DNA from 2 places in the Geobacter sp. genome. Region 1 is predicted to be linked to the other one. Evidence: riboswitches for the same ligand, from Rfam matches in the RefSeq annotation. Region 1 holds a riboswitch; the other holds the start of a gene.
What was found. Region 1 has a riboswitch for S-adenosylmethionine ahead of RCH91_RS02680 (PLP-dependent aspartate aminotransferase family protein). Riboswitches for the same ligand answer to the same signal wherever they lie in the genome.
Positions count from the first base shown of each region.

Region 2: linked by a shared signal. The riboswitch ahead of RCH91_RS07370 (homoserine O-acetyltransferase) and the one ahead of RCH91_RS02680 (PLP-dependent aspartate aminotransferase family protein) in region 1 are both predicted to bind S-adenosylmethionine.

Region 1 covers NZ_JAUQXO010000013.1:49,688-56,737, forward strand. The annotation lists gene RCH91_RS02665 (cache domain-containing protein) at 1-654, opposite strand, end outside; gene RCH91_RS02670 (bifunctional diguanylate cyclase/phosphodiesterase) at 814-3,276, opposite strand; gene RCH91_RS02675 (PLP-dependent aspartate aminotransferase family protein) at 3,523-4,659, opposite strand; gene RCH91_RS02680 (PLP-dependent aspartate aminotransferase family protein) at 4,686-5,822, opposite strand; SAM riboswitch class I at 5,903-6,008, opposite strand; gene RCH91_RS02685 (inositol monophosphatase family protein) at 6,110-6,889, opposite strand; gene RCH91_RS02690 (sensor histidine kinase) at 6,968-7,050, opposite strand, start outside.
Region 2 covers NZ_JAUQXO010000027.1:109,673-116,722, forward strand. The annotation lists gene RCH91_RS07355 (YhjD/YihY/BrkB family envelope integrity protein) at 1-739, opposite strand, end outside; gene RCH91_RS07360 (YtxH domain-containing protein) at 819-1,133, opposite strand; gene RCH91_RS07365 (DUF948 domain-containing protein) at 1,138-1,527, opposite strand; SAM riboswitch class I at 1,759-1,975, shown strand; gene RCH91_RS07370 (homoserine O-acetyltransferase) at 2,072-3,181, shown strand; gene RCH91_RS07375 (phosphotransacetylase family protein) at 3,229-4,329, shown strand; gene RCH91_RS07380 (secondary thiamine-phosphate synthase enzyme YjbQ) at 4,357-4,773, opposite strand; gene RCH91_RS07385 (GPMC system family 4 glycosyltransferase) at 4,805-5,824, opposite strand; gene RCH91_RS07390 (GPMC system MBL fold metallohydrolase) at 5,955-6,710, shown strand; gene RCH91_RS07395 (TIGR04442 family protein) at 6,745-7,050, shown strand, end outside.

The sequences.
Region 1 (7,050 bases):
GATGATCCAGTCCCACTCCCGGAAATAGCGGTAGGCCACCACCTTGTTGCGGGGATACTTGTCGCCGAGCATCTCGTTGCGCCACGGGTAGACGATGTAGAGGACCTCCCCCGGCTTGGACTTCAGGGCGTTCTCGCACATGATCCGGATGAAGGGGCGGCCGTTCTCGTCCTTTTCATCGTAGACGTTCTCCCCCTCCTGGGCGATGTGTACCTCCAGGTCCCCCTTGGTGGTCATGGCGTAGATGTAGCCGGTGGCCCCCACGTTGACCCTTTTGAGGGCCTTGCGGGCCTCGTCCTTGGCGGTGTGGAGGTCGATCTTGCCGCTCTTGTACTGGCGGTGTTCGGCCTCCACCAGGTTGTAGGCCAGACTGGTGAGGGTGGCCAGCTCCAGGTTGGTGCTTCGCTGTTTGTCCTGCTTGTAGACCTGAAACTGCTGGTGGTGGGAGTTGAGGAGGTCGATGGTGAAGCTGGCCATGTGCGCAAGGTCGTCCTTGCTGGTCTGGGTGACCCCACGGTAGGCCTGCTTGGTGGAGATGTAGCCGATAACCCCGCCGACCACGACGATGGGCACCGTGACGAGGGGGAGCACGAGCACCAGCATCTTCCAGCGCAGCTTCAGGTTATGCATGAAGGCGAAGAGGTAGCCGTGCACGAGAATCCCCTATCCTGTAAAGTCAGCGAAGTCAGGGGACATAGTATGTATACACTATGAAAAAATCCAGCATTATTTGCAAATTTGCAAAAGCGCCGACGAGTAACCAGAAACAAGGAAAAGGGACAATGGGGGAGAGGCGTTAACAACGGGGATTTCTCAACGGGCCCTCAGATGCTCCTCAAGGCCCTCCGGCGGCAAGGGGCGCGCAAAGTAGAACCCCTGCACCTCGTCGCACCCCCGCTCCCGGAGCAGTTCCAGCTCATCTTCGTGCTCGACCCCCTCGGCCAGCACCCGCAGCCCCAGGGTATGGGCCATGGCGATGATCGCCTCGACAATGGCCCGGTCGTCCAGGTCCTTGACGATGTCCCGGACAAAGGAACGGTCGATCTTGAGGCGGTCGATGGGGAAGTGCTTGAGGTAGCTGAGGGAGGAATAGCCGGTGCCGAAGTCGTCGATGGCGAGATGCATCCCCCGGACTTTCAGGTCGATGAGGGTCATGATGGTTTCCTGCTCCCCCGCCATGAGGGAGCTCTCGGTCAGTTCCAGCTCCAGGAGCTCCGGGGCGAGCCCCGTCTCCTCCAGGACCCGGTCGACCATGTCGATGAAACCCGGCTGGTTGAACTGGTGCCCCGACACGTTGACCGCCACCCGGACAGGGGGGAGCCCCGGCCGCTGCCACTGCCGGCATTGCAGACAAGCGGTCGCCATGACCCACTCGCCGAGCCGGCGGATGAGCCCCATCTCTTCGGCCACCGGGATGAAGCGATCGGGGGGAATGAGTTCCCCTTCGGGATCACGCCAGCGCAGAAGCGCCTCGAAGCTGAAGACCCGGCCGCTGCGAAGATCGATCTGGGGCTGGTACTCCAGGAAAAACTCCCCGTTGGCAAAGGCCCGACGGAGGCTCCCCTCAAGCCTGCGGCGCTCATGGGCCTCGCGGTTCAATTCCTCCGAGAAGAAACTGAAGGCGTTTCGCCCCTGCTCCTTGGCCGCGTAGAGGGCCATGTCGGCGTGCTTGAGAAGGGTGTCGCCGTCCTCGCCATCCTCGGGAGAAAGGGCAATACCGACGCTCGTGGAGATGAACAGCTCCTTGCCGTCGATCTCGAAGGGAGAGGCGAACTGCTCCAGGACGGCGTGGGCCAGACTCGCCACGCTCCGTTTGTCCCGGAGATCGGTAACCAGGAAGACGAACTCGTCGCCGCCAAGCCGGGCCAGGAAGTCGGACGGACGGAGGCTCCCCCTGAGTCGGTCGGCAACGGCCGTCAGGAGCTGGTCGCCGCAGGCGTGCCCCATGATGTCGTTGATATCCTTGAAACGGTCCAGATCAAGAAAGAGAAGGGCGATTGTCCCCCCGTCGCGCCGGCTCCGGCTAATAACCTGTGAAAGCCTCTCCTGGAAGAGGCTGCGGTTGGGAAGCCGGGTGAGCGGATCATAGAAGGCCAGCTGACGGATCTCCTCCTCGGACCGCTTGCGCTCGCTGATGTCGTGGGCGATACAGACGACCCCCACCATATCTCCCGCGGGATTCCTCATGACCGCCCCGGACACGGCAACCGGAATGCGGGCGCCATTCTTCGCCCGGTAGACGAGTTCCCGGTCGGGGACCTGGCCCCGCTCGGCCATGTCACGCAGGAGCTCTCTCTCCTCGGCGCCGGCGGTGACGATCAGACCGAAGGGGCTCCCCACAAGCTCCTCCTCATCGTACCCCAGGAGAAGACAGAGGGCCGGGTTTGCGCTGACAATGGTCCAATCGGTGGAGAGGACGACGAGGGCATCGGCCATGGACTGGATCACGTTGTCGAGGAAGTTCTTCGCCGTGACGATCTCGTCCTTGGTGGATTGAAGCTCCCCTGCCATCCGGTTGAAGGCAACGGCAAGGGTACCGATCTCGTTGTTGGCCGCCACGTCGATCCGCGTATCGAGAAGTCCTCGCCTCACCTGCTCGACCCCGTCGTGGAGGAGCGCAATGGGGTGGGAGATGGAAGCGGCGATGAGGGTGCCGCCGCCAATGGCGAGGATGAGGGCGACCAGCGAGGCAGCGGTTATGGTAAACTGCGCCATCTGAATGGCGTGGCGCACCTCGGCCTTGGCCGCGGCCAGCTCCTCGTTTTCGTGGGCAAAGGCCTGATTGACCGCCGCGGAGAAGGCCCGTTCCTCTGTCTCGAACTGATTCCTTATCCTGTAGAGTTCCGCCTCCGAAGCTCCCACAAGGGCAAGCCGCAGTTGCACCCTGCTCGTCTCGAGAAGCTTCGTCCCGGAGCGCTCCACGTCGGCCATCAGGCGCCGCCCAACGGGATCGAGCCCGGCACTCTGAGCATGCAGCCGGGCCAGGGAATCCTCGAGCCCCTCGACCCCTGCCGAGACCATCACGATCTCGTCCCCCCGCCTCTCGGCCTCTCCCTTTTGTTTCATGAGGAGGGTATGCTCGGCGGATGATGAAGCGATCCGCAGCCCGGCAAACCGGAGATCCTCCAGGGTCTTGAGGACCGGGAAAACCTCCTCCGCCACCAGGTCGAACTCTCCGCTGATTTTGGCGATGGCACGGCCGCCGAAGTATCCCACCAGAGCGGTGAGCATGGCGAAAATAAAGCAACCCGCCGTCAACGTGGTCCGTATCCGCATTCCGTCCGACTGTCCTTTCCCGTTTTGGAGCCGCTCGTCCACGGAGGAGCAAAGAGCCCCACTCTCACGTCCTCTATAGTATATCGGCAAAACATCGAAACTTTTTACCCTGAAGATCGAAAAGATTGCCACACAAGAAAATATCTCAGTCCGCCACAACGGGTGATTCCCCACGACAAACGCCCCGGAAATCTTCGGAGCGGGTCCGAAAATCTTCGGGGCGTCAGCAAAAGCAGGAGGTTACCGTCAGCCGTTGATAAGTCGATCCAACTCGGTGATGAGGTCGTCTGCGTCCTCAAGCCCCACGGAGAGGCGCACGAGGGTGTCGCCGATGCCGCGGGCGGCCCGCTCCTCCGGGGGCATGGCGGCGTGGGACATCTTCGCCGGGTAGGAGATGATGCTCTCCACCCCGCCGAGGCTCACGGCGAAGGCGGCCAGCTTCATCCCCTCCAGGAGCCGGCGGGTAATTTCCGGGGATTCGAGGGTGAAGGAGAGGACCGCGCCGGGTCCCGAGCACTGGCGGGCATGGACGTCATGGCCGGGGTGGGTGGTGAGCCCCGGGTAGAAGACCTGGGTCACCCGCTTTTCCCCCGCCAGCCACGAGGCGATCCGCGCGGCGCTCTGCTGGCTCTCCTCCATCCGCACCTTCAGGGTCTTGAGGCCCCGCAGCACAAGCCACGAATCCTGGGGCCCGAGGATGGCGCCGAAGGCATTCTGGATGAAGCGGATCCGTGTGCCGAGCTCCGGGTCCTTCGTCACGGCTAAGCCGCAGATCACGTCACTGTGGCCGTTCAGGAACTTGGTGCCGCTGTGGAGGACGATGTCGCATCCCAGTTCAAGGGGGCGCTGGAGGTAGGGGGTCATGAAGGTGTTGTCCACCAGGGTGATGGCCCCCCGCTCCCGGGCGATGCGGGCCGCGCCGGCCAGATCGGTGATCTTCAGGAGGGGATTCGACGGAGTCTCCAGAAAGAGTCCCCTGGTCTCCGGCCGGAAGGCGGCGGCGATGGCGTCGAGATCGGTGGCATCCACGAAGGTTGAGGTAATGCCAAGCCGGCTGAAGAGCTGGGTCAGCACCCGAAAAGTGCCGCCGTACACATCATCGCAGACCACCAGGTGATCCCCCGGCGAGAAGAGGAGCAGCGCCGAGGAGATGGCCGCCATCCCCGAGGCGTAGGCGAACCCGCGGGTTCCCCCCTCCAGCTGGGCGATGGTCTCCTCCAGGGCCTCCCGGGTCGGGTTGTCGGAGCGGGCGTAGTCGTACTTGCCGAAATGGTCCACCGACTCCTGCCGGTAGGTGGAAGTCTGGTAGATGGGAATCGAAACCGCGCCGGTAGTCGGGTCGATCGTGTGGCCGGTATGGATAATGCGGGTGCCGAATTTCATGAAATGTCTCCGTGGTAGGTTTTTGATTAATTACCAAAGGCCTGGGCCAGGTCGTCGATGAGGTCGTCCCCGTCCTCGATCCCCACGGAGAGGCGCAGGAGCACGTCGTTGATCCCGAGCCGCTGCCGGAGCTCCTGTGGGATGTCGGCATGGGTCTGGACCTGGGGGAAGGTGATGAGGGTCTCCACCCCGCCGAGGCTCTCGGCGAAGGATATCACCTTCGTCTTGAGAAGCAAACGCTCCACGAGCGCGTGCTCCTCCACCTCGAAGGCGACCATGGCACCGAAGCCCCGGGCCTGGCGAGCGAGCAGCTCGTGGCCCGGGTGGTCGGCGAGGCCGGGGTAGTAGACCTTCCGCACCCGCGGATGGGCCGCCAGCCAGTGGGCGATCCGCGCCGCGTTCTCCTGCTGCCGGTCGAGGCGCACCGAGAGGGTCTTCATCCCCCGGATGGTGAGCCAGGAATCCTGGGGCCCCAGGACCGCCCCCACCGAGTTCTGGAGGAAGTAGACCCGCTCGGCCAGTTGCGGGTCCTTAACCGCCACGAGCCCGGAGACCGTGTCGTTGTGCCCGGCCAGGTACTTGGTGGCGCTGTAGACGGTGATGTCGGCTCCAAAGTCGAAGGGGCGCAGGAGATAGGGGGTGAGGAAGGTGTTATCGACGATGTGGAGAATCCCCCGCTCCCGGCAGAGGGCCGAAAGGGCGGCGATGTCGGCCACCTTGAGGAGCGGGTTGGTGAGGGACTCCACGAAGAGGGCCTTTGTCTCGGGGCGGATGGCCCGGCGCACCGCCTCCACATCGCTCGTATCCACGTAGGTGAAGGAGAGCTCGTACTGGGTGAAGATCTGATCGAAGAGACGACAGGTGCCGCCGTAGAGATCCTCGGTCACCACCAGGTGGTCCCCCTTCTTGAACAGCAGAAGGAGGTTGGCTATGGCGGCCATCCCCGAGGCGTAGGCGAAGCCCCGGGCGCCCCCCTCAAGGCGGGCAATTCCCTCTTCCAGCGCCTGGCGGGTGGGGTTCCCGGAGCGGGTGTAGTCGTAGCCGGTGCTCTGGCCGAGCCCCGGGTGCCGGAACGTGGCCGTCTGGTAGATGGGGACCGTCACCGCGCCGGTGCGGGTGTCCCACTCGAGTCCGATCTGTGCCGCCTGAGTTGCGATGTTCATGATTGAATTGCCTCCTGAAAGAAAAAATCCCCTTCCGGGGTGCGGAAGAGGATTTTTCGCCGGCGGGGCGGCAACGCTCTTCCTTATCTCCCGGAACGTTGCCGTTCCGCAGGAATTGGCACCTTCCCCTTGCGGGGGGTTGCCGCGACGTCACAGGGCCAGTCCCTCAGTCGCTCATGATAAGAAATGAAACTATTCAGTTTTTACAAGCCTGGTTCTGCACTACTCAAATAAAGATAACCTGGGGATACTCTAGCAAACAAGTCATATACCGTCAACCGGTTTTCTCACCTAGCCTCGCAACCAAGGATCTCCAGCATTTCACGGTGAACGATGCCGTTGGAGGCAAGAATGCGATGGTCGTCGATGGAGAAGGGCTCGCCGGCGTGGTTCGTGACCCTCCCCCCCGCCTCGTTGACCAGGAGCTGGCCGGCGGCCACGTCCCAGGGTTTCAGCTTCAGCTCCCAGTAGCCGTCGAGCCGTCCGGCGGCCACGTAGGCCAGGTCCAGGGCCGCGGCCCCTGCCCGGCGCACGGCACGGGCCGCAAACTGGAAGTTGAAGAAGTTGGCGAAGTTGTTCTCGTTGTCGCGGGTCCGGTCGTAGGGAAAGCCGGTGGCCAGGAGGCACTGCTTGAGGGGATGGCGCCCCGACACACGGATCGGCCTGCCGTTCACGAAGGCCCCTTCACCCTTCACGGCGGTGAAGAGCTCGTCCATGACCGGGTGATAGATGACGCCGAGCCTCACTTCGCCGTCGATCTCCAGGGCGATGGAGACGCAGAACCAGGGGAAGCCGTGGGCGTAGTTGGTGGTGCCGTCCAAGGGGTCGACGATCCAGCGGTGGCGGGAGATGCCTGCATCCCGCGTCCCCTCCTCAGCCAGAATGCCATGGCCGGGATGGGCGCCGCGGATGGTGGCGACGATCAGATCCTCGCACGCCCGGTCCACTTCGGTGACGAGATCGATCTCCCCCTTGAAGCGGATGTCGTGCTCGCTCCAGAGCCGCTCCCGCTGGATGGCGCCGGCGCTGCGCGCGGCCCGGACCGCCGTCTCCAGAAATGCCTTCATCATGATTCCTCCGTGCCATTGTGTTTGCCCGTAAGAATAACACGGAGCAACGGAGCACACGGAGGAAAAACAACCCTGTTATTCGGCCACAGGGAAGGTCAGGGTGAAAGTGGTCCCCTCCCCCACCACGCTCGCCACGGCGATGGTGCCGCCGATCCCTT
Region 2 (7,050 bases), on a different contig from region 1:
CCTGCCAGAGGGTCCCGGCGATGACTCCCCCCACCAGAGCCGAGCGGAAGCGGACCCTGGTGTTGGGTATGAACATGTAGAGGAAAACGAGGGCAATCCAGATACTGAGGAAGGGAACCAGATGAAAAAGGAGCACTAGAACGTCGCCCAGATACGTGGACCGCATGAGCCACTGGACGAACGCCTGGCTTTCGATGGTAGTCGTCGTGCTCACCGCGGCCAGAAGGAGGATCGGACCGCTCACCAGCACGCTCAGGTAATCGCTGAACTTGCGGTAGAGAGAGCGGGTCTCCCGGACCCCCCAGATGACGTTGAATGCCTCCTCGATGGTGCCCAGAAGCGAGACGACAGTGACGATGAGGAACACGAGGCCGACGGCGCCGATGGCGCCGACCTTGGTGTTGTTGATATAGGTGACGATGTTGTCGACGATCTCGTGGGAGCCGGCCGCCACCTGTTCGAGGATGAAGGGTTCCAGGGTGTTCTGGACCCCCAACCCCTTCAGGACGGCAAAGGCAAGGGCAAAGAACGGAACGATGGAAAGGAGCGTCGAAAAGGCAAGGGCCGACGCCCGAATGAGGCACTGGTCGTCGAGAAAGTCCCTGACGACCAGGGTCCCGATCTGCAGATAGCGCACGAGGCGCCCCTTCACCGGGCCGAAGGAGTCCGGCTCCATCTCCCAGAGAGTATGGGTGAAAAAACCGGTGATCCTGTCCTGTGTCCCGTCTCTCCGTGTCATCGCCCCACCGCCGCACCGGCCGGCCGCGCGCACGAAAAAGCCCACGCGAGGTGGGCTTTTCATGCTGCGGCTGAAACTGTTACATCTGGCCGAACTTCTCTTTTTCCCGCTCCATCGCTTCCTTGCCAGCTTCGATGGCGGAGGTGATGATCGACTTCTTCTCGGTGATCAGATCCTTTGTCTCCTCGTAGGTGTCCTTGATCTTGCCCTGGGCCTCCTTGGTGAAACCCTTGATCTTGTCGATCGCGTCATCGGTCAGATCCAGGATGTTTTCCCGCATCTCCTTGCCGGTCTTCGGCGCCAGCAGGAGCCCGAGCCCTGCACCGACCGCGGTGCCGGCCAGGAAGGAGAGAAAAACTGTCCCTACGCTTAACCCTTTTTCTTCGTCTGCCATGACATTACCCCCTTTTCTTGATGAGTCGTTCTGTGAGGAACTTGCCTGCCGTCCTGGCGCCGGTCATCCAGACCGACGAGGTAACCGCCGCGTGGACAACGGTGCCGATAACGGCGTTGATGGTGCGGATATTGCGCCCCGTATCGCCGACCGACTCCATGAAAGTCTGGACATCCTCGCGCTTCTCGGCGATTGCCTCGGTCACCATGCGGAGTTCGGCCAGTGTCTTCTCCAGCTCCAGAAGCACCGGCTTCAGTTCGCCCCCGGTCCGGGTCACAAAGCCCCGCAGATCCGCCGCGGCCTTCCGGATCTCCATCAGCGTCGGGATCATGAAGGCCACCAGCACCACCAGGGCAAGGGCCATCACCACCAAGGCAAATGCGGATACACTCATGGGGTCGATTCCTCCAGGACGGATAAGTAGTGATAAGTATAGAACAGCAGCGGGACAATGCAAGCTTCCGGCCGAACCGGAAGTGGGGGAACTATACCCCATCCCCCGGGGCGTTGGCAAACGAAATGCTCAGGATTGGCGCGGAGTTCCCCCCCCTGCACCGGAGAAAATTTTCATTTGACAAACCCTCGAGGCTTCCGTATTCTCCCACGAAAACCAAATAGAAACGCATTCTTATCAAGAGTGGTGGAGGGACAGGCCCTGCGAAACCACAGCAACCGGTTTTTCCGGTTCGCATGCGAGCTTAGACCAAGGCGCCAAGGAGGCGGCCCCGCAAGCGTACAAAAAAGTACGCTGAGGAGCCAACGACGCAGGCAACGCAGGTATCAGCTTGAAGGCGAAACGGAAGCGCCAGGTGCTAAATCCTGCCAGCAGGCAAAGATGAGAACGGCGCTTGACGATAGCAATAACTGTCACAAAGCCCCTTCTCGCCACCGCGGGAAGGGGCTTTTGGTTTCTTCAACCGCTCATTCAGGATTGACGCATGTCCGTCGGCATCGTACAGGAACAATCAGTAACCTTCGACACGGAACTCCGGCTGGAAAGCGGCCGGATCCTCGGCCCCATCACGCTGGCCTACGAGACCTACGGTGAACTCAACGCCGACCGCTCCAACGCCATACTGGTGGCCCATGCCTGGACCGGCAACGCCCACCTGGCGGGGAAAAACAGCGACGAGGACACGAAGCCCGGATGGTGGGACGCCATCGTGGGTCCGGGGCGGCTCCTGGACACCGACCGCTGGTTCGTCATCTGCTCCAACGTCATCGGCTCCTGCTACGGCTCCACCGGCCCCGCCTCCATCAATCCCAGGACCGGCAAGCGCTACAACCTCACCTTCCCCGTCATCACCGTCCGCGACATGGTTCGGGCCCAGGCGCTGCTGCTGGACCACCTGGGGATCGACCGGCTCCTCACTGTCCTCGGCGGGAGCATGGGGGGGATGCAGGCCCTGGAGTGGGCCACCCAGTTCCCGGACCGGGTCCGTTCCGCCATCGCCCTGGCCACCACGAGCCGGCCCTCGCCCCAGGCCATTTCCCTGAACGCCGTGGCCCGCTGGGCCATCTTCAACGACCCCACCTGGAAGAAGGGTGAATACCGGAAAAACCCCAAGGACGGCCTGGCCCTTGCCCGGGGGATCGGCCACATCACCTTTCTTTCCGACGAGTCCATGTGGCAGAAGTTCGGCCGCCGCTTCAACGCCCGGGACGGCCTCTTCGACTTCTTCGGCCAGTTCGAGGTGGAGCGCTACCTCTCCTACAACGGCTACAATTTCGTGGACCGCTTCGACACCAACTCCTTCCTCTATCTGGCCAAGGCCCTGGATCTCTATGACCTTGCCTGGGGGTACGAGTCCCTGGAGGAAGCGTTTTCCCAGGTGAAGGCGCCGATCCAGTTTTTCGCCTTCACCTCCGACTGGCTCTACCCCCCCTACCAGACCGAGGAGATGGCCACTGTTCTTCGCTCCCTCGGCAAACCGGTCGAGTACCACCTGATCGAATCGGCCTACGGCCACGACGCTTTCCTCCTGGAGCACGAGACCTTCGCGCCGATGGTGCGGGAGTTTCTGGACAAGGTGGAATGTTCAGAGTAGCTTAGGGGAAGGCATCCCAATCGAGGCGCTTCCAGGAAGGAAAAACAATGGCGCGGAAGATCTTCATAGCGGCCACCGGACAGAACTGCGGCAAGACCACCACCAGCCTTTCGCTGCTGCACCTGGCCCGGAAAAAATACGGAAGAGTCGGCTTCATGAAGCCCCTGGGTCCCAAGCCGGCAATGCTGCGGGGGATCCCCATGGACAAGGACGCCGCCCTCATGGCCCAAGTCTTCGGCCTGACCAAGGATCTGCGCTGGATGTCGCCGGTGGTGGTCTATCCCGACACCACCCGGAAGGTGATTGACGGCGAGATCTCCCCCATCGAACTCCGGGAGCGGATCCTCGAGGCCAATGCCGAGCTGGAGAAGCAGTGCGACTTCATCATCATCGAAGGGTCGGGGCACCCGGGGGTCGGCTCCGTAATGAAGCTCTCCAATGCCCGTATCGCTCGGATGCTCGACGCGCCGGTGCTCATGGTGACCGGCGGCGGGGTTGGGAACGTGGTCGATTCCGTTTCCGTGGATCTGGCACTCTTTGAGAAGGAAGGGGCCCAGGTGCGGGCAATCCTGGCCAACAAGCTGGTCGCCCACAAGCGAGGCCAGATCCTCGACTATCTGCAACGGGCCTTCGCCGACGAGCCCTTCCCCGTGATTGGCGGTTTCGACTACCAGCCGGTCCTGGCCAACCCCACCCTGGACCGCGTCTCAAAGCTCCTGGATCTCCCCCTCCACGGCAACCGGCGCGACATGAAGCGGATCATCAACAACGTGCAGATCGGCGCCGCCTCTACCCAGCGGGTGGCCGAGCTCCTGCGGGACTCCACCCTCCTCATCGTCACCAGCAGCCGCGACGAACTCCTCGTGACCCTGGCAAACCTCTACCAGATGCCCGAATACCGCACCAAGATCGTCGGGCTCGTCATCCCCGGCATCATCCCGGTCAGCACCATCACCCAGCAGATCCTGGAGCGAAGCAGAATACCCTTTCTCCGCAACTACACCCACACCACCGCAGAGCTCTACCACATCATCACCGAGGACGTCTCGAAGATCACCGCCGAGGACACCGAGAAGCTTGCCCTCATCAGGAACCTGGCCGAGACCCGCCTGGACTTCGATAGGCTCGATGCGCTTTTTGGGCCGTAGGAGATCATCGCCCCCCCGACCGGCTGCCTATTCCCCGATGATCTTCACCAGTACCCGCTTGCGGCGCTTCCCGTCGAACTCCCCGTAGAATATCTGCTCCCACGGCCCCAGGTCGAGTTTGCCGTCGGTAACCGCAACCACCACCTCACGCCCCATGATGGTACGCTTGAGATGGGCGTCGGCGTTGTCCTCATACCCGTTGTGACGGTAGCGGGAGTAGGGCTTCTCGGGGGCCAGCCCCTCCAGCCACATCTCGAAGTCATGATGGAGGCCGGGCTCGTCATCGTTGATGAAGACGCTGGCCGTAATGTGCATGGCGTTGCACAGAAGCAGCCCCTCGCGGATGCCGCTCTCCCGCAGGCACTCCGCCACGGTCCCCGTGATGTTGATCAGCTCCCGCCGCTGCCTGGTCTCGAACCAGAGCTCCCTGCGATAGGTTTTCATGTGGATGCCCCTCCGTTACTCCCCATGGTGTTCATCCCAGCACCCTCCCGTAAAGTTCCCGGTACGCCACCGCCTCCCGCTCCGGCGAGAACCGCTCCTGCACCAGCCGGCTCCCCCGTTCACCGAGATGCCGGCGCAGCGCGTCGTCTTCCAGCAGCTGCCGCGCCTTGCGGAGGAACTCCCCCTCGTCCCGGTACAGGAGCCCGGTCTTTCCCTCCAGGACGATGGAGCGGTTCCCCTCGATGTCCGCCGCCAGGACCGGCCGGCCGAAGGCCATGGCCTCCAGCACGCTGTTGGCCATGCCACCCTCGAAGCGGGAGGTGTTGAGGATCACGTCGGCCCGCCGGTAGAGGGCACCGATGGCGTCTCGCCCCACCACCCCCAGGTAGCGGGCGAAGGGGTGGCGGTCAAGCTCCGCCAGGACCGTCGCTCCGTACTTTTCATCGAGGATCAGACCTGCCACCAGCAGCCGGACACGGGGTTCCTCCCGGTGAAGTTCCGCCAGGGGAGGCAACGAGAAGCCAACATTTTTGACCGGCCGAAGCCCTGCCGGGAGGAAGAAAACAAACTCGCCTGCCTCGAAGCGCTCCTCACCCCAGTGAAAATCGTCGCCGGGGAGCTCTACCCCCTGGGGGATGACCCGGGTCTTTTCCGCCAGGCTCGGATGGTGATCGGTAATGTGGTGTTTGACGCTGGCGTCGAAGGCGACAATGGCGGCCGCGTCATGGAGGACGGCAAGAGTCTCCTCCCGGCGGCCGTCCTCCAGGGCCTCGTAGACGTCGGATCCGGTCAGGGTGACGATGTAGGGGACACCGACGGCGCGGGCCACCTCCCGGGCCACCCGCCCCCCCAGATGGGCGTGGAAGGCGTGGATGACGGCCGGAGCTGCCTGCCGAATCCCGTGGAGGATGTCGGCGGCGGTCATGGCGTCGAGGGAGTAGACGGCCGCCTCGCACCCGGCGGCGGCAAGGTGCGCCGCGATGCGCCTGACGGTGACGGCGTTCCCCCGCACCGGCGGGGTATGGTAGGGGGTGATGAGGGCGATCTTCATGGTCGCGGAGAGCTCCTTTCGCGGCGTCGATAGTAGCCCGGCCGCGCCTTCGGATGCAAGGACAAAGCCCTTGCGCGGCTCCTTCGGCTCATGCTATTTTTTGTCGATATTTCACAGGGAATTTAAGCGCATGAAAATAACCATCCTCGGCAGCGGCACCTCCACCGGCGTCCCCATGGTCGGCTGCGGCTGCCCCGTCTGCTCGTCGAGCGACCCGAAGGACAAGCGGACCCGCGCCTCCATAGTAATCGAGACGGGAGAGAAGTACATCCTTGTGGACACCTCGCCGGACCTGCGGCGCCAGGCCCTGCGCCAGCGAATCCCCCACATCGACGCGGTGCTCCTCACCCACCCCCATGCCGACCACGTGAACGGCATTGACGACCTGCGCGGCTACCACTTCATCCACCGCCGGGTGATCCCCTGCCACGGCAGCCGGTCAACCATGGAAGCAATGCTCAGGAGCTTCTCCTACATCTTCCGGGGGCTGGAGGTTGCTGGCTACGCACCCCTCATGGAAGCCCACATCGTGAACGAGCCCTTCTCCCTCTTCGGCCAGACCATCGTCCCGATCCACCTCTACCACGGCTCCATGCCCGCCACCGGCTACCGGATCGACGGGGCCGCTTACCTCACCGACTGCAGCCGCATCCCCGAATCGTCCCTGGCGCTCCTGGCCGGCCTCGACCTCCTCATCATCGACGCCCTCCGCTACACCCCCCACGAGAACCACTTCAACATCGAGGGGGCCCTCAAGGTCGTGGAGCAGCTGAAGCCCAAGCGGGCCGTCTTTACCCATCTCACTCACGAGGTGGCCCACGGTGACGAGGCGCGGCTCCCCGAAGGGGTCGAGTTCGCCTACGACGGCATGGAGCTTGCTTTGTAGACCTATCTTGCATCTCACTGGGTAAAAGGTCCCCATGCACAAGGACATCCGCCTCCACGGACATATCGACGAACGGATCGAGTACTACGCCCTCGTGGCGGGCAAGGATGCCCACCGGCGCTACTTCTTCAACGCGGCCGAGGGCGACGGGGCGGAGCTCCGCTTCTTCTCCCCCGGCAACGAGTTCGTCATCGGCCCCGGCGGCATCAGGCACGAGGGGAACGGCGGCTCCTTCTGCGAGTACATGTTCGGCGTGGACCAGCCGGTGGCCGACCTGGCCAAGGGGGATGTCATCAACCGGCTCGTGGCCTACGGGGCCCGTTCCGGCGAGGAGGGAGGA